DNA from 3 places in the Solibacillus sp. GQ1 genome. Region 2 is predicted to be linked to each of the others. Evidence: riboswitches for the same ligand, from Rfam matches in the RefSeq annotation. Region 2 holds a riboswitch; each other region holds the start of a gene.

Evidence for each region. Region 2 has a riboswitch for S-adenosylmethionine ahead of metK (methionine adenosyltransferase). Riboswitches for the same ligand answer to the same signal wherever they lie in the genome.
Region 1: linked by a shared signal. The riboswitch ahead of AC6CH1_RS14885 (O-acetylhomoserine aminocarboxypropyltransferase/cysteine synthase family protein) and the one ahead of metK (methionine adenosyltransferase) in region 2 are both predicted to bind S-adenosylmethionine.
Region 3: linked by a shared signal. The riboswitch ahead of AC6CH1_RS14030 (methionine ABC transporter ATP-binding protein) and the one ahead of metK (methionine adenosyltransferase) in region 2 are both predicted to bind S-adenosylmethionine.

What each region holds. Positions count from the first base shown of each region.
Region 1 covers NZ_JCAXEX010000003.1:128,521-136,145, forward strand. Annotated here, with positions in the region: gene AC6CH1_RS14870 (lysoplasmalogenase) at 1-280, opposite strand, end outside; gene AC6CH1_RS14875 (hypothetical protein) at 450-2,129, shown strand; gene nfsA (oxygen-insensitive NADPH nitroreductase) at 2,174-2,908, opposite strand; SAM riboswitch class I at 3,155-3,269, shown strand; gene AC6CH1_RS14885 (O-acetylhomoserine aminocarboxypropyltransferase/cysteine synthase family protein) at 3,387-4,691, shown strand; gene AC6CH1_RS14890 (hypothetical protein) at 4,881-5,279, shown strand; gene AC6CH1_RS14895 (homoserine dehydrogenase) at 5,859-6,845, shown strand; gene AC6CH1_RS14900 (MerR family transcriptional regulator) at 6,900-7,130, opposite strand; gene AC6CH1_RS14905 (DMT family transporter) at 7,248-7,625, shown strand, end outside.
Region 2 covers NZ_JCAXEX010000001.1:2,412,081-2,419,705, forward strand. Annotated here, with positions in the region: gene AC6CH1_RS12240 (alanine/glycine:cation symporter family protein) at 1-1,314, opposite strand, end outside; gene AC6CH1_RS12245 (alpha/beta hydrolase) at 1,447-2,250, opposite strand; gene AC6CH1_RS12250 (gamma carbonic anhydrase) at 2,505-3,017, shown strand; gene metK (methionine adenosyltransferase) at 3,127-4,323, opposite strand; SAM riboswitch class I at 4,589-4,704, opposite strand; gene pckA (phosphoenolpyruvate carboxykinase (ATP)) at 4,903-6,489, shown strand; gene AC6CH1_RS12265 (alpha/beta hydrolase family protein) at 6,566-7,345, opposite strand; gene AC6CH1_RS12270 (NUDIX hydrolase) at 7,329-7,625, opposite strand, start outside.
Region 3 covers NZ_JCAXEX010000002.1:341,664-349,288, forward strand. Annotated here, with positions in the region: gene AC6CH1_RS14000 (acetyl-CoA C-acetyltransferase) at 1-301, shown strand, start outside; gene AC6CH1_RS14005 (acyl-CoA dehydrogenase FadE) at 351-2,135, shown strand; gene AC6CH1_RS14010 (arsenate reductase family protein) at 2,465-2,821, shown strand; gene gcvH (glycine cleavage system protein GcvH) at 2,902-3,282, shown strand; gene AC6CH1_RS14020 (toprim domain-containing protein) at 3,372-3,698, shown strand; gene AC6CH1_RS14025 (thioredoxin family protein) at 3,706-4,008, shown strand; SAM riboswitch class I at 4,070-4,172, shown strand; gene AC6CH1_RS14030 (methionine ABC transporter ATP-binding protein) at 4,318-5,346, shown strand; gene AC6CH1_RS14035 (methionine ABC transporter permease) at 5,339-6,007, shown strand; gene AC6CH1_RS14040 (MetQ/NlpA family ABC transporter substrate-binding protein) at 6,163-6,969, shown strand; gene gltC (glutamate biosynthesis transcriptional regulator GltC) at 7,096-7,625, opposite strand, start outside.

The sequences.
Region 1 (7,625 bases), on a different contig from region 2:
ATGCAAAAATATAGAAAATATGACCGATCAGGAAAAAGCTCAGTCCAACGATGAACCATTGCAATGTATAATCGCCAACCGCACAGAAAATTAAACCGATGGAGATAAGCCAATAATATGGAGATTTTACATGTACTTTTGTTAAAAGTGCAAGCGCTATAAGCAAAATCATTGGCAAAAGTTTAAAGACCATTTTTAGTGAACTATCAATCGTTTCAAAAAAGAATACATAGTACAAGCCAAGCCCGAAGAACAGTAAAATCAAAACTTTCCGTGCCATCCATTAACCCCCTGAGTATAATATTTATATATAATTACTAAACAACCAAACTATGATTTCATAAAAATACAATATATGCTCTATTATGCCAGAAATTATGCGATTTTACTTGTTTATGAATCTTTTTGAAGGGTTATTCGTACATAGTAAGTAAGAGAGGGTGATTGTTATGGGACAATTATTGCTAATAACGGCAATTGGATCACTTTTGATCACATTATTATTAATGCCGTTATCAAAAAAAGTTCGCAATAAGGAGCTTTCATCAAAAACATTTACGAGCTTATTCATTACAACATTTATAGTAAGTTTTATTTCAGTATTTTTAACAGTATATATTTCTAAAATCGATCTAAGCTGGACGATTTTTTTATACGTAATACCTGTTGTAGCGATTATTGGCGCGATATTTGCAGTCGGTAAGGAGCAAAAAATTAAATCTGCGATCGTGCTTGTCAGCATTATTGGGATCGGCTATTTAGTAAGTGCACCATTTTTAAATGCAGATGAAAAATTCAAGTCTTCAGAAATGAAGGAAAAGACGGAAATTTCGGCGTTTGATGAGACGAAAACACCGGCAAGTGTACCGCCGAAATTTGTTGAAAACAAAATGAAAAAAGCGTTTGGACAGGTGCCAAACACGAGCTATTATGAATTAGGAAATCTGCAAATTCAAAAAGTAAATGATCAGTATGTTTACATTGCACCTGTAGAGTTTTCAGGATTCTTTAAGTGGTTTAACGGAAAAACAACTCCAGGATATTTCACGATGAGTGCTACTGACTCAAGCGATAATCCAAAGTTTGTGAAGGCAGAAATGAGCTATGTTCCATCTGCTTATTTAAATAAAAACCTGGAGCGTCATATTCGTCTTCAAAATCCATCATTAATTTTCTATGGAGATCCGCAGCTGGAAATTGATGAAGATGGAAAACCATATTACATCCGTTCTTACGGGGAATTCATTTCTGCTCGTAACGGCTTTGATGTAAAAGGGATTGTGCTTGTTGATGCGGAGACGGGTGCAACAGAGAAAATTGCGATTGCAGATGTACCGGCATTTATTGACGGTGCTGTCTCACCGGAAGCAGTAAGTTTGCAAAACAGTTATTTCGGTAACTATGTACACGGCTTCTGGAATAGTCTTGTCGGTAAAAAGGATGTTAAGTTACCGAGTGATGAAGGTACGGAAGCAAATGTAAGTCCGATCTTTATGGAAGATGGGGAAATGTATTATTTCACTGATTTTACAAGTCCAAAAGAGGGCGTTGACTCGATGCTTGGTTATGCATTAACACATGCACGTACTGGTGAAGCAACGTACTATACTGGAAATCTGGAAGAGTCTTATATGGATTCCCAAGGGGCTCTTGAAATTATCGAGAAAAAATTCATCGAAAAAGAATGGGAGGGCGAAATGCCGATCCTTTATAACTTCTACGGTGAAGCGAGCTGGCTGTCAGCTGTACTTGATGCGAACGGATTCCTGCAAAATTACTTTATCGTGTCAGCAGCAAATCCTGAAATTTCGGCATATGGTACAACACCAAATGAAGCGTTAAGACTTTATAAAACAGCGTTAAGCCGTGGCGGCAGTACGGTAGATGGTACTTCGAATGCCGAAGAGGCCAAAGCGACGGTAAAAGTCGTGCGTGTTTATAAAGAGCGTGTAGGTGATTTCACAATTGTATCCTTCCTGGCGAACACAGGTGAAAACTTCATCGTTTCTACGGAAGTTGCACCGTTTGCAATATACTTGCAAGAAGGTGACCAGGCGACGATAACGTACGCGAAAACAGGAGAAGATTTCCAGCCTGTAAAAGCATTGCAAATTGAAGGGTTGAAATAAATAAAAGGAGTATGCCATTTTGCGGCATACTCCTTTTTATTAGCTTACTTCCAAGTAAAGCCTTGTGAAGCAAGGAAGTCTTTAATATGCGGACGGTTTTGTTCAACTAAGTAATCAGCCATTTGTTTCGTCCATGTTGCAGTCTTCTGATTCGAAGATCGGCTGCTGTAATAGTCTTCCATAATTCCATCGTACTCATCTAGCAGCGTCTCGTACTTATCAACGTCATAACCATTTTCATGCAATACCGCAGCTACCGGTAAACGCGGTTTTGTTTCATTGCGTTTTGTCGGTGTACCGATCGTCATCGCAAATAATGGGAAAACGTATTCCGGTAAATTGAACAGCTCGCTGATTTCCTTAGGATTTGTACGGGCACCACCGATATAGCAAATGCCGTAACCCATTGATTCAGCTGCAATAACAAAGTTTTGGGCAAATAATGCAACATCTGCTACCCCTACAAGCACGTTTTCAGCCGTGTCAGCAGAAATATCAACCCCATGTTTTTGACCGGCTACTTGCAAACGTTTGAAATCTACGCAAAACAAGAAAGAGGCGCCCGCTGTTTTGAACTGGAATTCATTTTTAGACAGTTCACCAAGCTTCGTTTTCTTTTCCTCATCCGTTACCCAAATGACACTGTAGGCCTGTACAAAATGCGAACTTGCCGCCATTTGTGCAGTTTCGATTAAATCGATGACAGTTTCTTTAGAAATTTCCTCACCTGTATATTTACGAACAGATGTATGACTGCGTAATAATTCTTTTGTATTCACGTGAACATCTCCCTTATATGTAATAAAAAACTTAAATATATAGCCTTCAAGCTTATTTTAGTCAATATTTTACTTGAAGTCGATTATTAACGTCTGTTCAATTCATAGAGAAGGAATTTTTGCATATCGTTAAATACAGATAAGAGTAATCTGAATAGAAATCTGAAAATTTTAATTTTTTTGTGTTGACATATCGGATTAGTATGTTTTATACTGAGACTCAACGATGGAACACAAATCACATAACTCTTATCAAGAGCGGCGGAGGGAATAGGCCCTGAGATGCCCGGCAACCAGTAAGTGATGAACTGACTAAGGTGCTAATTCCTACAAAATGGACAATCATTTTGAAAGATAAGAGGAGGCAAACTTGCTCATGCGCAACCCTCTTCTTAACTGAAGAGGGTTTTTTTCATTTAAAAAATCCTCCTCAAAAAACACCGATTTCACCATCGATTAAATTTTTGGGGGTAATAAAATGACAAATTTAAGACCAGAAACTTTATTATTACACGGGGGACAAAAGCCAGACCCGGTAACAGGTGCAATTGCAGTTCCCGTTTACCGCACAACAGCCTATGCATTTAATGACACAGCTCATGCGCAACGTCTATTTGCATTACAGGAAACAGGCAATATTTATTCTCGTATTATGAACCCGACAGTCGGGGCATTTGAAGAACGGGTTGCTTTATTAGAAGGGGGTACAGCAGCAGTAGGGCTTTCATCTGGCGCAGCAGCAGTAGCATTTTCGATTTTAAACGTTGCCGGTGCAGGGGATGAAATTGTTGCGGCAGGTTCACTTTACGGTGGGACTTACAATTTATTCGCCACTACATTGCCTCGCTACGGCATTACAGTAAAATTTGTGGATGAATCAGATCCTGCAAACTTCCAGGCGGCAATCACGGATAAAACGAAAGCAATCTTCGCTGAAATTATCGGAAATCCAAGCTTGAAAGTACTGGATATTGAAGCGGTAGCAAACATCGCTCATGACAATGGTCTTCCTTTATTAATCGACAGCACATTTGCTTCCCCATACGGAAGTAATCCGATTGAATTCGGTGCGGATGTTGTCATCCATTCTGCAACAAAATGGATTGGTGGTCATGGAACGACAATCGGCGGGATTGTCGTTGATGCAGGGAAGTTCGACTGGACACAAGGAAGACATCCAGGATTTACAGAACCGGATACTTCTTACCATGGTCTACGCTACGGGATTGACACAGCAGGCGCTGCATTTGCGACAAAGCTTCGTGTTCAACTATTGCGTGATTTTGGTCCAACATTATCTGCTGACGCGGCATTTAACTTCCTGCAAGGACTTGAAACGCTTCATTTGCGTATTGTCCGTCACAATGAAAATACACAAAAAGTTGCCGAGTATTTAAGAGCCCACCCATTTGTGGAATACGTAAATTACAACGGCTTTGAAGATTTTGAGACACATGATTTGGCGAAAAAGTACTTGAAAAACGGCTTTGGATCTATCATTACGTTCGGCATTAAAGGTGGACGCGAAGCCGGTCGCCAAGTAATCGATAACGTAGAATTGTTTTCACACGTAGCAAACGTTGGGGATGCCCGTTCATTGATTATCCACCCTGCGAGCACAACGCACCAACAGTTATCTGCTGAAGAACTAAAAACTGCCGGCGTATCGGAAGAGCTCATTCGCTTATCAATCGGGTTAGAAGCAGCAGAAGATATTATCGCAGATTTAGAACAGGCATTAGCGAAAGTTGCGGCTGAAGTAGGCGCAGAAACAAACGCATAAACCTTTAAAAAAGGCTTAGCTTTTCCCATTCGAGAAGCTAAGCAATTTTTAGAAAATTAATCCCTACTATTTTTATAAGTTTTATTGACAAATTTAATACCAAGTAATACAATTGGGATAATAATATTACCAACCGGAAAAATTTAAAGTGATGTTGCAGCATCATTGGAAGAAAAGGAGTTGTTCAACATGGGGAAAGTATACAGTGCACAAAACATTGCAGCCTATATTATTTATGAACTTAATGACGTAAAGGAATTTGTGAACGCTTGCGCTATCCAGCAAATTTTGGCGGATGTGAATACGATGTGGCAGCATGTTTTTGGACACAGTGCCTTCTCTGAACAAGCTCACGATCTTACCACAGCAGGTTATGTTGTAAAAGAAGTTGCCGAGGAATACAAAATTCATGGTACAGCCCATATTTTATCGCCAGCCAGAGAGTGGTTCTTAAAATATGGTGAATTTCAGTTAGTGGAGCGCCCATACGCGGTCCCTGACTACTCGGCAAAAGAGGAAATCGTCATGACCAAGATTTTAACTGCCTATCGTTTACGGGCCTATAATGATGTAAACGTGGCAGTATAAAATAATTCCGGAACACTAGCGAGCCCCCTTGCTAGTGTTTTTTTTATTTGGTGATTTTTTACACGGTGTATATGGTTTATTAGAAGTATGAAAACGATTATTAGAAGAAATTTTGGGGATATTAGAAGAAATGTTGATGTTATTAGAATTTGGGTGAACTTGGAGATTGGGTACGCATTTTTGGGGGCAAAAAATGGGTGCTGAAACAGGTGTTAACGTTCTTTTAGAACATTACGGCCCATATTAGAAAGTTGAACGGGTATATTAGAAGATCGTAATTTTATTAGAACATTTCAAAATATATTAGACGATTTCCGAATATATTAGAACATAACAAAACTCTCTCAACTGCTTAGCCCCAAACACAAGTAGTGACTGGAAATATTAACATCATAGTCTCCAAATTAGCTCTTAAAAAATAAAATTTGGATGAATATTGACCGTTTACAGTAAACAAATGTCCTTCTAGGCGAGATTTCCCTTGTTTTCATGTATTATATAGGATAGAATTTTCTTTAAGATAAATTTTTTGAATTATTCGTTAATATATGTGTGTTAAGAATTTGGAGGAGAAAGGCAATGGCAACAATCAAGGCAGCGATCTTAGGATTTGGCACAGTAGGTCAGGGGATTTACCATATTTTAAATGAAAAGAGGCAGGAGCTTCGCGAAAAGCTAGGTGTTGAACTAGAGGTCGCGAAGATTTTAGTAACCGATGCAAGCCGTGAGCGTGTACCGGGCACAAAACATTTAATGACGGAATCAATGGATGACGTACTGGCGGAAAATAATCTGCAAGTTGTATTTGAAGCGATTGTAAATGAAGAGCCTGCATTCACTTACTTAAAGCGCGCTGTTGAGGCAAAATGCCATGTCATTACAGCGAATAAAGTAATGCTTGCAAAACGGGGTGAGGAGCTCGAAGCATTGGCGAAAGTAAATGGTGTTTTCGTAGGCTTTGAGGCAACGGTAGCAGGCGGTGTGCCTATTATTAAAACAATGAAAAACATTCTTCTTGTCAACGAAGTAAGCTGTGTTCAAGGAATTTTAAATGGAACAACAAACTATATTTTAACAAAAATGCGTGCGGAAGGCTGGAGCTTTGAACAAGCATTAAAAGAAGCACAGCAATTAGGCTATGCTGAAGCCGATCCATTTAATGATGTATCGGGTCAGGACGCATTTAAAAAGCTTATGATTTTATCGAGCCTTGCATTTGGAGAACAGCCAAATTGGGCAGATGTAGAAGTAATCGGAATTGATACAATTTCATCAGAACAAGTAGCGGAAGCAACAGCGCAAGGTCTTCGCTATCGTCATGTGGCGGAAGTGGAAAAACTTGAAGATGGTACGATTCAGGCAAAAGTGGCACCACTACTAGTGAACAATGAACATCCGCTTTATCCCGTTGACGATGTGTTTAATGCAGTAACGATGGAGACAAACTACATTGGAACATTATCTGTAATTGGGCCAGGAGCGGGGATGTATCCGACTGCAAGTGTAATGGTAGAGGATTACGCTGAAATTATTGGTAAACGTGCGGGGTTTACAGTAACTATATAATAAGAAGAGATTAAAAAAGAAGCGAACTCGATGAACGAATTCGCTTCTTTTCTTTTAGTCTTCATCTTTTATATCGACATCTTCGGGAATCGGCGTGTTCTTCCAGATTTCGATCTCTTCTTTAATTCGTTCGAGTTGCTGATGGTACGTATCAAATTGCGCACTATTAATTAAAAAGTGTTCACCATCATGCACTGCTTTAATGCGACCAGCATAAATGTACTGTAAAACCTGATGTTCAGGCATGCCTATCTCCGCTGCAGTTTGTTCTACCGTTTTATACATCATGATGCCTCCTTTTTAGTTTTAGTTAATCTTATTATAAATCGATTTTAATAAAACTTCATCTCGAATAGACTTACAACGTATGATAGCATAATTAATAAAAATGGGGTGTGGGATGTGAATATTTTACCGTATCTGTTTGTGCTGCTGGCCGCTATGCTTTGGGGGACGGTCGGGACAACACAAACTTTTTTATCGGAAGGGATCTCTTCCTTTGCGGTAGCGGGTGTAAGGTCTGGTATTGGCGGCGGGGTGCTGCTGCTGGCGGTTCTTTTAATGAGAAAAATTTCATTCCGTAACTGGTCATGGAAGTGGACCATTTTAGCAGCGATTGCAATTGCTTTATTCCAAAGTCTTTTTTTCACATCTGTTCGCTTTACAGGGGTTGCAGTAGGGACGGTTGTGACAATCGGAAGTGCACCAGTATTTGCGGGATTCATCGAGTGGGTCTTTTGGAAAGTCCGGCCAACGTTCGTATGGGCAATTGCGACAGTG
Region 2 (7,625 bases):
TACGTTAATCCAAACCGTTAATCCTAAACCAACGTCACCGAATGCCCAAGCTAAATCGGATGTTTTAACTGTTCCGTAAAATGCCGAAGCCAATAATATGAATTTCATTAACAATATCCCGATTCGTCTTGCCTTACCATTAAACATATATGAAACATTCGTTTCAGCAATATAGTAATATGCCATTAAAGTTGTAAAGGCAAAGAAGAACAATGCAATCGCTACAAACCCCGAACCAAAGTTATTTAAAGATGGGAACGCATCGTTTACCGCTGCTTGCGTAAAGCCTGAATACGTTATTGTCTCATCCATTTTTGCTTCGATCAGCGCTCCATCTTGGCTACCCTCATGGACATTGTATGTACCCATGAATAAAATCATCAGTGCTGTTGCAGAACATACTAGTAATGTATCAATATAAATTGATGCTGCCTGCACTAAACCTTGTTTTGCCGGATGTGATACTTCTGCAGCAGCAGCTGGATGTGCACCAGTACCCTGCCCTGCTTCGTTTGAATAGATAGCACGTTTTACACCCCAGAAAATAGCGCTACCAATCATCCCGCCAAATACCGCATCTGCCGCAAACGCACTGCGGAAAATTAATGCTAACACTTCAGGCACAGCTGTAATATTCATAATAATAATAATACCGGCTACTAATAAATAGGCTAATGCCATGAACGGAACTAAAATTTGTGCTGTGTTCGCAATACGTTTAACCCCGCCAAAAATAATGACCGCTAATAAAAGAATCGTAATTAGACCAGTAATCCATGGATCAATACCGAATGCGTTATCAACCGCACCTGCAATGGCATTTGCCTGAACACCTGGCATTAAAAACGCAACAGATGCAATCATGGCAACCGCAAAAATAATTCCTAATGCGCGAATTCCCGTTGTTTTTTCAATGTAGAATGCCGGGCCTCCTCGATACTGCCCATCTTTTTTCTCTTTGTAAATCTGCGCCAATGTGGACTCCATGTACGCTGTTGATGCCCCAATAAAGGCTGTAACCCACATCCAGAACACCGCTCCCGGACCCCCAAAAGCAATTGCTGAAGCCGTCCCTACAATATTCCCCGTACCGACACGACCCGACAACGCAATCGACATTGCCTGGAAGGAAGATACTCCGGCATCGGACTTTTCCCCTGTGAACATTAGCGTGAACATGTCTTTAATAAGCCTGACTTGCGCAAACTTTGTAAGGATAGAGAAAAACAAACCAACGATTAAAATACCATAAATCATGACAGGACCCCATAAAATATTGTTGGCCCATCCTACAAAATCATTCAAGAAATCCATACTATACCCCCTTTGTTGAAATAATGTATTAATTTGAAATTTAGTATATTACAAATATTCGAAAATTTCGATATATTTTTTTAAAGAAAATAAAAATAAACCTAACAAAGTATGATTTTGTTAGGCTTATCACTATTCAATAATATATCCCAAGTCTCTTAAAACATTATTAATATAATCTATCGTAAATTTAAAAACATCTTCCCTTTCCACTTCAAAATAAAGGCTGTGGAGGCAACCTTTCCATTGCTTATAGTGAAACTCGGAAAGCGTATGTTCTGTTATCCATTTCTTTGATGTACTAATGTCTGTAACTTTATCATTTTCACCTGTCATTAATAATACCGGGATATCCGGGAACTTCAATTCGGGGTTACGGATTGTACGCGTCATCTGCTGCCAGTCGCGATACCATTTTACCGTCACCATACTCGTTAACGGTAATTGTTCTTTCAACTCCATTAATACATCTGTATTCCGGGTAAGATGGTGAGGCTCCAGCTCATGTTTCAGCTTAACATTCGATGTAATGGCGCTGAAGCTTGATAAAGCATTCGACAGTTTACCCGGTGCCAGCTTTAAGTTAAACCAAGGGGATGTTAAAACAACACCCGCACATTCTATTTTATTGTTCTGGAGCACGTACGTAGCTATTGCAGCCCCTAGCCCATTTCCGACGATAAAAAGCGGTAAATTATATTCTAGTGCCACTTTCAATAACACTTTTGTATACTTGTAATATTCTTTAAAATCTTCATCATGATACTTTGTATACTTTCCTTGCTCTCCATGTCCCGGCAAATCTCCCATCACAACGTGAAAGTGAGAACTACGGAACTTTTCGATTAACCATGCGTACCACCGATGATGTTCATATGCGCTATGAAGAATAACGACTACGGCTTTTGGTTGTTGCTCTGTTTCCCATTTCCACATGGCCATACTCCTTACATGTAAATTATTTTTATGTCATAAACACGAGACCTTTAATTTTAAATCTGAGTTTTGCCGTGTATCAAAAAATTATGGTATTGCGCCTACTTTAATATCGGCATCATTATATTACTATTTATTTGTTTAATTATAATACATTCCGATCTAAAAGAAATGTTAATTGAAAAATCTTCACGTTTTGTTACGATATCTATAGATTTATCTACAATTTTATAGAAGAAATGAGGAAATGAAAAATGATATACCCTTATAAGGATAAAATACCGACGATTCACCCTTCTGCATTTATTGCCGACTATGCCACAATTACCGGCGATGTAACAATAGGAGCCGAAACTTCAATTTGGTTTAACACAGTAATCCGCGGCGATGTAAACAAGACAATAATTGGCGACCGTGTCAGCATCCAGGATTTGAGCTGCCTTCACCAAAGTCCCGCTTACCCTCTCATTATTGAAGATGAAGTAACAGTAGGTCATCAAGTTACATTACATAGCTGTACAATTAAGAAACGTGCTTTAGTTGGTATGGGTTCCATCATATTGGACGGAGCCGTTATAGGCGAAGGAGCATTTATCGGTGCCGGTAGTCTTGTGCCACCGGGAAAAGTGATTCCTCCCAACTGTTTAGCGATGGGACGCCCAGCAAAAGTCGTACGTGAAGTAACTGCAGAAGATCGCGCAGATATGGATCGCATTATTTCCGAATATGTAGCGAAGGGACAATACTATAAATCACTTCAGAAATAATTTCACACTCATTTACTGTTTATCGAAATCTCTACCTATAATATAGGAAGTTTACTGGAAATTACAAAAAAGGAGCTATCCATTTAACCGGATGCTCCTTTTTATTTTATTAAATTCCTGCTTTTGCTTTTAATTCAGCTGCTTTATCCGTATTTTCCCATGGCACATTTAAATCTGTGCGACCGAAATGTCCATATGCTGCTGTTTGTTTATAGATTGGGCGACGTAAATCAAGCATTTTAATAATGCCTGCAGGACGTAGGTCAAAGAGTTCACGAACCCAGTTTACGATTTGTGATTCTGCTACTTTTCCTGTACCAAATGTATCAACAGCGATTGAAACAGGCTGTGCAACACCGATTGCATAAGCAAGTTGCACTTCAGCACGGTCGGCTAAGCCAGCTGCTACAATATTTTTGGCAACATAGCGTGCTGCATATGCTGCAGAGCGGTCAACTTTTGTTGCATCCTTACCAGAGAATGCTCCGCCACCGTGACGTGCATAACCGCCGTAAGTATCAACAATAATTTTACGTCCTGTAAGACCTGCATCTCCTTTAGGTCCGCCGATTACGAAGCGACCTGTTGGGTTGATGAAGTACTTTGTAGCTTCATCCAATAAATGAGCAGGAACTACCGGTTTAATAACGTGTTCTTTAATGTCTGTTTGGATTTGTTCCAATGTTGCTTCTTCATCGTGCTGTGTTGAAATAACGATTGTATCTACACGAACAGGTTCATTGTTTTCATCATATTCAATTGTTACTTGTGTTTTACCATCCGGACGTAAATATTCCAATTCACCTGATTTACGCACTTCTGTTAAACGACGCGCTAATTTGTGAGCTAAAGAAATAGGCATCGGCATAAGTTCCGGTGTTTCGTTACATGCATAACCAAACATTAAACCTTGGTCGCCTGCACCGATTGCTTCAAGTTCATCTTCAGTCATTGAACCTTCACGTGCTTCCAATGCCTGGTCAACACCTTGTGCAATGTCAGGTGATTGCTCTCCTACTGCTACTAGTACTGCAAGATTTTCAGCATCAAAGCCGTACTTACCGCGTGTATAGCCGATTTCTGCTACTGTATCGCGGATAATTCCTTTCATATCTACATAAGTAGAAGTTGTAATTTCACCAGATACTAATACTAAGCCTGTTGTTACCGTAGTTTCACAAGCTACACGTGCATTTGGATCTGCAGCTAAAATAGCGTCTAAAATGGCATCCGAAATTTGATCACAAATTTTGTCCGGATGTCCTTCCGTTACACTTTCTGATGTAAACAGTCGACGATTTGTCATGTCATTTCCTCCTAAATCACTTTGGCAATTGTTTTTTATTGATACGGTACTCATTACCCATGTCCGTTATATTGCAGGAATTACGCTGATGCGTAGCTGCCTTTTTAACGTCAAGCTATATTTGCTTTAACACGAGGGTCTGAAAGGCTGTAACTATATAATTTTCGTTCAGTACGAAATTGTAAAACAAAATAAAAAAAATCCTTTCTCTCATAGCCGTGTTCATCACACGTGAGGAAAGGATATTACGTTTCGTTACCTTTCACTCTTATCGTTCAAGGGAAATTTTGCCCTTGCATCAGGTTGGCACCAACACGTATAAAATATACGCAGGTTGCCGGGTTTCATAGGGCCTGCCCCTCCACCAGCTCGGGATAAGAGTATCCGTTCAATTAAACATCTTACGCAAAAATTCAAGTACTGTCAACAAATTTTGACTTTTTTCGATCTGCTAAAATTTACGAAAAAATAATTTGCAATTAGTATAGATTATTTCACTTAATGTGTTATACTATTTTTGAATTAGGAATCAACTCCCCTCTATAAGGGAATACTATAAAAAAGGATGGTATTTAATAGATGAATTCGGTAGAAATTGCTAACGAGCTGAAAGAACTTTTAAACGGGGAAAACATCAAAACTCAATTATCTGTTCCACAATTAATTGAAAAAGCTACATCACGCGGAGAAGCATCGCTAACTGTTGAAGGCGCATTACGTGCTGAAACAGGCAAATATACTGGCCGCTCTCCTAAAGATAAATATATAGTAGAAGAAGAAATTTCAAATGACAAAATCGATTGGGGTAAAGTAAACCGTCCGATCTCTGCAGAAGTATTTGATAAACTTTATGTAAAAGTTATAAATTACTTAAAAGAACGTGACGAGTTATATGTATTCAACGGTTTTGCTGGTGCAGACAAAGAGTCTCAATTATCTATTAAAGTAATTAACGAATATGCTTGGCATAATCTATTCTGTCATCAATTATTCATCCGCCCAACAGCAGACGAATTGGCTAAACACGTTGCCGAGTTTACAATCGTATCTGCGCCAAACTTCAAAGCAGATCCGGAAGTAGACGGTACTGGATCGGAAACATTTATTATAACATCTATCGAAAAGAAAATCATCTTAATCGGCGGAACTGAGTACGCAGGTGAAATGAAGAAGTCAATCTTCGGTATTATGAACTACTTGTTACCTGAACAAGGTATCTTCCCAATGCACTGTTCTGCAAACGTTGGAGAAGAAGGCGATGTAGCATTATTCTTCGGTTTATCTGGTACAGGAAAAACTACTTTATCAGCTGACAAAGACCGTAAATTAATCGGTGATGACGAGCACGGCTGGTCTGACAATGGCGTATTCAACATTGAAGGTGGTTGCTATGCAAAAACAATCAACCTATCTGCTGAAAATGAGCCGGAAATTTACAATGCAATCCGCTTTGGTTCAGTATTGGAAAACGTTGCGGTAGACCCTGAATCACGTGAATGCGACTATGCAGACGGTTCTTTAACAGAAAACACACGTGTCGCTTACCCTATCGACTTTATCGACAATATCGTCTTGCCATCAGTAGCAGGTCATCCAAATACAATCGTCTTCTTAACAGCCGATGCATTTGGTGTATTACCTCCTATCTCTAAATTGACTAAAGAGCAGGCAATGTATCACTTCCTAAGCGGTTTCACTTCTAAACTTGCCGGTACAGAACGTGGTGTAACAGAGCCAGAACCAGTATTCTCTACATGCTTCGGTTCTCCGTTCCTGCCGCTTGCTGCAACTGTTTATGCAGAGCAATTAGGTAAGAAAATTGATGAGCACGGTTCACAAGTATTCCTAGTAAACACTGGTTGGACTGGTGGCGAATATGGTGTAGGCAGCCGTATGAAGCTTTCTTATACACGCGCAATGGTGCGTGCTGCAATCGACGGTAAATTAAATAACGTTGAAACTACCCAAGACGCTGTATTTGGATTAAACATCCCAGTAGCAGTTGAAGGTGTACCAACTAACGTATTAAATCCTCGTGATGCATGGGCAGACAAAGCTGCGTATGACAAAAAAGCTTCTGAACTTGCCGAACTGTTCAAAAACAACTTCAAGAAGTTCGAGAATGTTGATGAAGCAATCGTTCAAAAAGGCGGTCCATTAGTATAATTTACTAATCAGCCGTGTTTATTCAATCAAAAACAGCATTTTTCTCTAGGAGAAAAATGCTGTTTTTTTATTGTGTTTATTGGCGTTTCATCCAATCACATAAGTTTTTCACAGTATCACAGTTTAGGTTGGGAGGATAGTGATGCTTTAATCCAGATGAGTACCATGTCTCAACAGATTTCCCTTCCTTTTTTAAATACTGCTCCAGTTTATAGGCATGCTCTATATCAACATGCTGATCTTCTGTACCATGAATAATAAGTACGGGGGTTTGAAGTTTATCGATTTCAAATAATGGTGTACGGTCATCATAGTTTTCCGGTACTTTATTTGGAGTACCGCCAACAATTCTCTTTAAGCCGCGCCGCATATCAACACGGTCCCAATATGTTGCTGTCGCATCCGATACACCTGCCCAAGTTACGAGCGATTTGATATCATCACGTAAAATCGCTGTCCACAATACCATTAACCCGCCGCGGGAAAATCCATATAAATTCACTTTATCCACTTGAATAAATTGCTTCAGTACTTCTAAGCCGTTAACTGCATCATAACGGTCATCACCCGCAAACTCGTCCTTACCTTCTCCTCCGCGATTTCCACGATAATACGGAGCAAATACAACGAAGCCTTGCATCGCAAATTGAGCAATACGTGCAGGCCTGACCATGCCGATCGATTGGAGTCCCCCACGCAAATATAAAAGCGCTTCATATGTACCAGGGGCTTTAGGACGCGCCAATAATCCTTTTACACGCAGTCCTTGTGACCAATACGTAATTTCATCTAATCGGATATGAGGATTTGGAGATGGGTAATTGCGTATCGAAAAAATCTTACCATTGTCGTTCATGACTTTTCACTTCCTGCAACATCTTTTTCATTCCTGCATCCCGCATATAGAAACTTAATTTTGGCTGCTGCCACAGCTCTTCTTCTGTCAGCCATAACATGCCTTCTGTTTCATGATCTCCTGTAAAAGGTTCAATGTCCTTTACCATAGCAGTAAAGACCGCTTTGCAAAAGGGAATCTCATCATGCACAATATAGTAGGCAAACCATTTTACATCTTCTATGACCACATTTGCTTCTTCGTAAACTTCACGGATAGCCGCTTCGTACAATGTCTCCCC
Region 3 (7,625 bases), on a different contig from region 2:
CGTAGCAGTACCGAAAGCACTTGAAATTGCAGGAATTACACAAGATCAAGTTGACCTGTGGGAAATTAACGAAGCATTCGCATCACAGTCAATTCAAGTAGTTCGTGAGCTTGGCATTGATATGGAAAAAGTGAATGTTAACGGGGGGGCAATCGCATTAGGCCATCCACTTGGTGCAACTGGTGCGATTCTTACAGTGAAGCTAATCAATGAATTAAAACGCCGCGGCGGTAAATACGGTGTCGTAACAATGTGTATCGGCGGCGGAATGGGTGCAGCAGGGGTATTTGAAGTTCTTTAATTGTCTGGGGAAACAATAAATCACAAAGGAAACTAGGGAGGAATTTATAATGGCACAAACAACAAACAGCATTATTAAAGGTGGCGGCTTTTTAATCGAGGACGTGGATATTAACCGAGTAATTACACCGGAAGATTTCACAGACGAGCAAAAAATGATTGCTCAAACAACACAGGAATATGTAACGAACGAAGTATTACCGGTAGTTGAAAACTTAGAGCACCATGAGTTCGATCACTCTGTACGTCTATTAAAAACAGCAGGTGACTTAGGTTTACTAGCAGCTGACGTACCTGAAGAATATGAAGGGCTAGGCTTAGACAAAATTTCATCTGCATTAATCGCAGAAAAAATGTCACCGGCTGGCGGTTTCTCAATCACTCACGGTGCCCATGTAGGGATCGGTTCATTACCAATCGTATTATTCGGTAACCATGAGCAAAAAACGAAGTACTTACCGAAGTTAGCCTCAGGTGCATTAATCGCAGCATATGCATTAACAGAGCCAGGTTCAGGTTCGGATGCATTAGGCGCTAAAACAACAGCTAAGTTAAATGAAGCTGGCACACATTACGTATTAAATGGTGAAAAACAATGGATTACAAATGCAGGCTTTGCAGATGTATTCGTGGTATACGCAAAAATCGATGGCGATAAATTCACTGCATTCATTGTAGAGCGTTCATTCCCAGGTGTTTCTGTAGGTCCGGAAGAGAAGAAAATGGGGATTAAATCATCTTCAACTCGTACATTAATTTTAGAAGATGCAGAAGTGCCTGTAGAAAACTTACTAGGTGAAGTAGGCCGCGGTCATATTATTGCATTTAATATTTTAAATATCGGACGTTATAAATTAGGAGTAGGTACTGTAGGTGCATCAAAACGTGCATTTGAATTAGCAGTTGCTTATACGAACCAACGTCAGCAATTCAAAACAAAATTATCGGATTTCAACTTAACGAAAGAAAAAATCGCATCAATGGCTTCTCACATTTATGCATCTGAATCTTTAAACTATCGTACAGTTGGTTATTTCGAAGACCGTTTAAGCCAGTTATCTGATGAAGAGCAAAAAGACGGCAAATCAGTTGCAGCAGCAATCGCTGAATATGCTATTGAGTGCTCGATCGCAAAAGTATTCGGTTCTGAAACATTGGATTTCGTAGCGGATGAAGCGGTTCAGTTACACGGTGGTTACGGCTTTATGGCTGAGTACGAAGTAGAACGCATTTACCGCGACTCTCGTATTAACCGTATTTTCGAAGGTACAAACGAAATTAACCGTATGATCGTACCGGGCACATTTATGAAAAAAGCATTAAAAGGTGAGTTACCACTATTACAAGTTGCGCAAGAACTGCAAAACGAGCTATTAATGCTTATGCCTGAAGAAATCGGCCAAGGTGCTTTAGAGCAAGAGAAATATTTAGTGAAAAATGCCAAGAAGATTGCAGTACTTGCAGCAGGTGCAGCAGCACAACGCTACGGTGCAAAACTGGATGCGGAACAAGAGCTGTTAGTAAACATCGCAAACATTGCGAACCAATTATACGCAATGGAATCTGCAGTAATCCGTACACAAAAAGCAATCGAGCGTGACGGAGAAGAAAAAGCAGCACAAAAAATTCTTTACACTCAAATTTTCTGTCAGGAAGCATTCGCAGAAATCGAAAAAGAAGCAAAAGAAACATTAATCGCTTCAGTTGAAGGTGACGATGCACGTATGATTTTATCAGCATTACGTAAATTAACGCGCAACAACCCTTACAACTTAATTCCGAAAAAACGTGAAGCTGCAGCGAAACTAATCGAAGCAGAAAAATATGTAGTTTAATAAAGACGGTAACCGGGTGTATACAATGCACCCGGTTTTTCTATGGGTTTTCTAATAAAATGTAAAATGTTCTAATATAATTTCAAAATGTCTAATATACATGGGAACTTCTAATATAAGTTTCCTATCTTCTATTATGTCACCCAGAGTTTCTAATAAGTGAAGTGAAGCCGTTCTTCTAAAATACGTCGGGCATGTTCTAATATTTTTTGCACATCTTCTAATAACAACCATAACCAGTAAAACTCCGATAGTGCGAACACATTTTTGATTTGTCCTTCTATATCCGTTACAATATAGGAAAATCCAGGGCAAAAAGGAGTACTTACATGACAGTAAAATTCATCCAATATCCGAAATGTACAACATGTAAAAAAGCGCAAAAATGGCTAGATGAGCAAGGTGTGGACTATGAAAATATTCATATTGTAGAGCAGACACCATCTAAAGAGGAACTTAAAGCAATTTACGAAGCTAGTGGAGTGCCGCTGAAGAAATTCTTTAATACATCTGGCATGAAATATCGTGAATTAGGCCTAAAAGATAAATTACCGACAATGTCCGAGGATGAGCAATTAGAGCTATTAGCATCGGATGGTATGTTAATTAAGCGACCAATCGTTACAGATGGTAAAAAATTAACTTTAGGATTTAAGGAGTCTGACTTCTTAGAAACTTGGAAATAAACAGTTATTCACATTGTATTTCCGAACGAAATATGGCAAAATGAACTTGAATGTACTACATATAACATGGAGGTTTTCGAATGAGCACACCTAAAGAATTACGTTATTCAAAAGAGCATGAGTGGGTTAAAATTGAAGACGGTAAAGCGACAATCGGTATTACGGATTTCGCACAGTCTGAACTAGGCGATATCGTATTCGTAGAGTTACCTGAAGTAGGCGATGAAATTTCAAGGGATCAGCCTTTCGGTAGTGTAGAATCTGTTAAAACAGTTTCTGAACTATATGCACCACTTTCTGGTAAAGTTGTTGCAATCAACGAAGAATTACTGGACAATCCTGAATATGTAAATGAATCACCATACGGTAATGCATGGATGGTTACTGTTGAGTTAACAAGTGAAGCAGAAGTAGACGAGTTATTAGACGCAGATGCTTACACTGCATTAATCGAACAATAATATGAAACACTAAAGCCTTCTATATAAAGGTTTTAGTGTTTTTTTGTTATTCTATATATAAAGGTGTCGAATGAAAGGAAGCGTGTTATATGGGAAGATACATCGTTGTAGAAGGACGTGCCGATAAATTGAGATTAATCCCGATATTAGCTGAGGACGTGACAATTATTTGTACAAATGGCACAATAAGCGAAGTCAATTTGATTGATTTATTGGAAGAATATGAGCAAGATGAAATTATCACTATGTTTGATGCAGATAAAAACGGTGAGAAGTTACGTAAACTGATGAACCGTGCATATCCCGAAGCGACACAGCTTATCATACCTCACGAATATGTAGAAGTAGAAAAAACACCTACTAAAATCTTAAGGGATATTTTACTACAGGCAAAATTTTTAGTAAAAGAAGGATGACAGTATAATGGAACAATGGACGAAACAGCAATGGGAACAGAACGTACAACAGTATGATCAGACAGCGTTTTTCTTATATACGCCTATGTGCGGCACTTGTGAAGTGTCGGAAAAAATGTTGGAAGTAATTGAGAAATTACTCCCAGATCTTCCGCTTGGTATGGCAAATATCAATTATTTAGGGGATTTACCATATGAATTGAAAATTGAAAGTGTACCTTGTTTAATCGTTTCAGACAACGGGGAACTAACGAATAAAATTTATGCATTTAAATCCGTACCGTTTTTGTATGAAATATTAAAAAAGTAATTGACGTAGTCACTTTGTCGTGATAAAGTAACATTCATAATAATAAAACTTAATAACGTTGCTCTTATAAAGAGAGGTGGAGGGAAGTGCCCTATGAAGCCCGGCAACCAGCGTTTACGCAAAGGTGCCAATTCACACAAAGTTTAAACTTTGAAAGATGAGAGAACGGTTTACCGTATAAATGTATGTGAAACCTTTCTACTTGTCTTGGTAGAAAGGTTTTTTTCATTCAACGGAGGTTTTGAATGAGAATAGAACATGATTTTGAAATAGCAGGAAGGTTATTTCAATTTAGAAGGAGTACAACCGATGATTGATATACAAAATATTACAAAAGTGTATAACACGAAAAACGGTAAACTTACAGCAGTTGATAATGTAAGCCTATCGATTAACAAAGGTGAAATATACGGAATTATCGGCTACAGTGGTGCCGGTAAAAGTACGATGATCCGACTGCTGAACGGTTTGGAAAAGCCTACAACAGGTTCTGTCATTGTAGGCGGCCAGGATATTGCAAAAGCTTCCGGGGCAAAATTACGAGAAGCACGCCAAAAAATAAGTATGATTTTCCAGCACTTCAATCTGCTCTGGTCACGTACAGTTGAAGAAAACATTGCATTTCCACTTGAAATTGCAGGCGTTTCAAAAGCTGATCGTGAAAAGCGAGTAGAAGAGCTGATTGAACTCGTAGGTTTAAAAGGAAGAGGGAAAGCGTATCCTTCACAATTGTCAGGCGGTCAAAAGCAGCGTGTCGGCATTGCACGAGCGTTGGCGAACAACCCGGAAGTACTTTTATGTGATGAAGCGACTTCAGCGCTTGATCCGGAAACAACGGATTCAATTTTGGAATTACTGCTCGATATTAATAAAAACATCGGACTTACAATTGTACTCATTACACATGAAATGCATGTTATTCGCAAAATCTGTAACAGAGTAGCGGTAATGGAAGCCGGTAAAGTAGTGGAACAGGGAGATGTATTGCAAGTGTTCCAGCATCCTCAAGCACCAATTACGAAAAACTTCGTATCACAGGCTTCTGGTGAAACACAGGAAACGCAAGCATCACTGGAACAGATTTTAGCCAATTATCCAGAAGGCAAAATCGCTAAATTAACATTTGCAGCGGCAACGACAGAACAGCCTGTCATCTCACAAATGATTAAGCAATTTGACGTAGTTGTTAATATAGTGCATGGCAAAATCTCAAATACAACGGGCGGTTCGTTTGGTACATTGTTTATTCATATCGATGGCGAGCCAAAAGCAGTCGCGGAAGCATTAAGCTTTTTAGCAAAGCAAGAAATTCAGGCGGAGGTGATTGAGCATGTTTAATCAATTATTTCCGAACGTAGATTGGGGTAAAATGCTCGAAGCAACATATGAAACAATTTATATGACGGCTGTTGCGACAGTCATCACATTTATACTAGGACTTCTAATTGGTATTGTCTTATTTTTAACGAGCGACAATCAATTATGGGCAAATAAAATTGTACACTTTTTGACAGGGTCACTCGTGAATATTTTCCGCTCGATTCCATTTATCGTCTTAATCATTTTATTAATTCCATTTACTAAGTTTTTACTTGGAACAATCCGTGGCGCCAATGCAGCATTACCTGCGCTAATTATTGGGGCAGCACCGTTTTATGCGCGCATGGTATTAATAGCATTAAGAGAAATTGATAAAGGTGTCATTGAAGCAGCCCGCTCAATGGGAGCGAAAACTTCTACGATTATTTGGAAAGTGCTGATCCCGGAAAGCTTACCGGCATTAATTTCTGGTATTACTGTTACTGCGGTAGCTTTAGTAGGATATACAGCAATGGCCGGCATTATCGGTGCGGGTGGTTTAGGTAACCTGGCATTCCTTGATGGTTTTCAGCGTAACCGAACAGATGTGACATTAATGGCAACTGTTTTAATTTTAGTTGTAGTATTCATTATCCAATTTATTGGGGACTTCATTACAGCAAGAGTGGACAAACGATAGTTAGTGGCTCATAAAAGGCCGTAATTATAAATAATGGTGCATCGAAACAATATGGACGCAAACTTTAAAAAAGTGCGCGTCTATAAGGAAAATAATCAGAATATAAAAAAGGTTTCGATAAACTGAACAAACTAAAAAAAGGGTAGGTAAAACAAATGAAGAAATTATTATCAAGCGTTATTTTAGGAGCTTCAGTACTTGCTTTAGCAGCATGTGGCGGAGAAGATGAAAAATTAGTAGTTGGTGCGTCAAATACACCACACGCAGTTATCCTTGAAAAAGTTAAGCCAATTTTAGAGGAACAGGGTATTGAGCTAGAAATTGCAACTTATACAGACTACGTTCTTCCAAATCAAGATTTAAATAACGGTGATTTAGATGCAAACTACTTCCAGCACATCCCATACTTCGAAGCTCAAAAAGCGGATTTCGATTATGACTTTGCAAATGCTGGCGGTATTCACATCGAGCCGATTGGTATTTACTCTAAAAAATATTCATCTTTAGAAGAACTTCCTGAAGGTGCAACGATTTTACTTTCTAACTCAGTGGCAGACCATGGACGTATGCTTTCATTACTTGAAGCACAAGGTTTAATTACATTAGCAGAAGGTATTGATAAAACAAAAGCAGAAATAAAAGACATCGTAGATAATCCGAAAAACTTCGAATTCGATGCAAACACAGCAGCTGAATTATTAGTGCAAATGTATGAAAATGAAGAAGGCGATGCGGTGTTAATCAACTCAAACTTCGCAATCGATAACGGTATTAACCCATTGGAAGATTCAATCGCAATCGAGTCTAGTGAATCACCATATGTAAACATTATTGCAGTAAAATCTGGTGATGAAGATTCAAAAGAAATTAAAGCATTAGTAGATGCATTACGCTCAAAAGAAGTACAAGACTTTATCGTTGAAGAGTGGGGCGGCTCTGTAGTACCTGTTTCAGGCGAATAAAATGATCAAAAAACCATTTTCTCTCTTCGGGGAGAAAATGGTTTTTTTTCTGGACATAAAATAGCCTTTTCTTAAATAAGGGGTATCTCCTTATCCAATGAAAATTTTTTTCTGTCCAAATGCATTTTATTGGAATCGTGTTAATCGTGAATAAAAGTTGGATATAAATTTGACGAATACTTCTTCGGATGGAGCAAGATCTCTTGCTGTTGGTGCAATGATGCCGACTGTGCGTCTTATATTAGGAATGGCGATCGGCACTTTGACAGTCATGCGCGGTGTTGAATCGTAAAGTGAACTTTCCGGTAAAAGTGTCACACCGATTCCTGCTGCCACAAGCCCTTTTAAAGCATCCATATCTTCTCCCTCGGTAGTGATATTCGGCATAAAGCCTACAGAGCGGCATGCATCAACAGCCACTTTATTTAAAATATAGCCTTCCGGAAAAAGTACAAATTGGTCATTACGCAAATCGACAAGGTTAATCGAATCTTTTTTTGCTAGTGGATGTGTTGCAGGCAATAAAGCATGGATGTTTTCACTAAACAGCACGGTTGTATTGATTGCTTCGTCTTTTGGTGGTAATGGTCCAAGCAAAGCTAAATTCAGCTCGCGATTTTTGACCGCATCAATCAAATACTTATAGGATCCTTGGC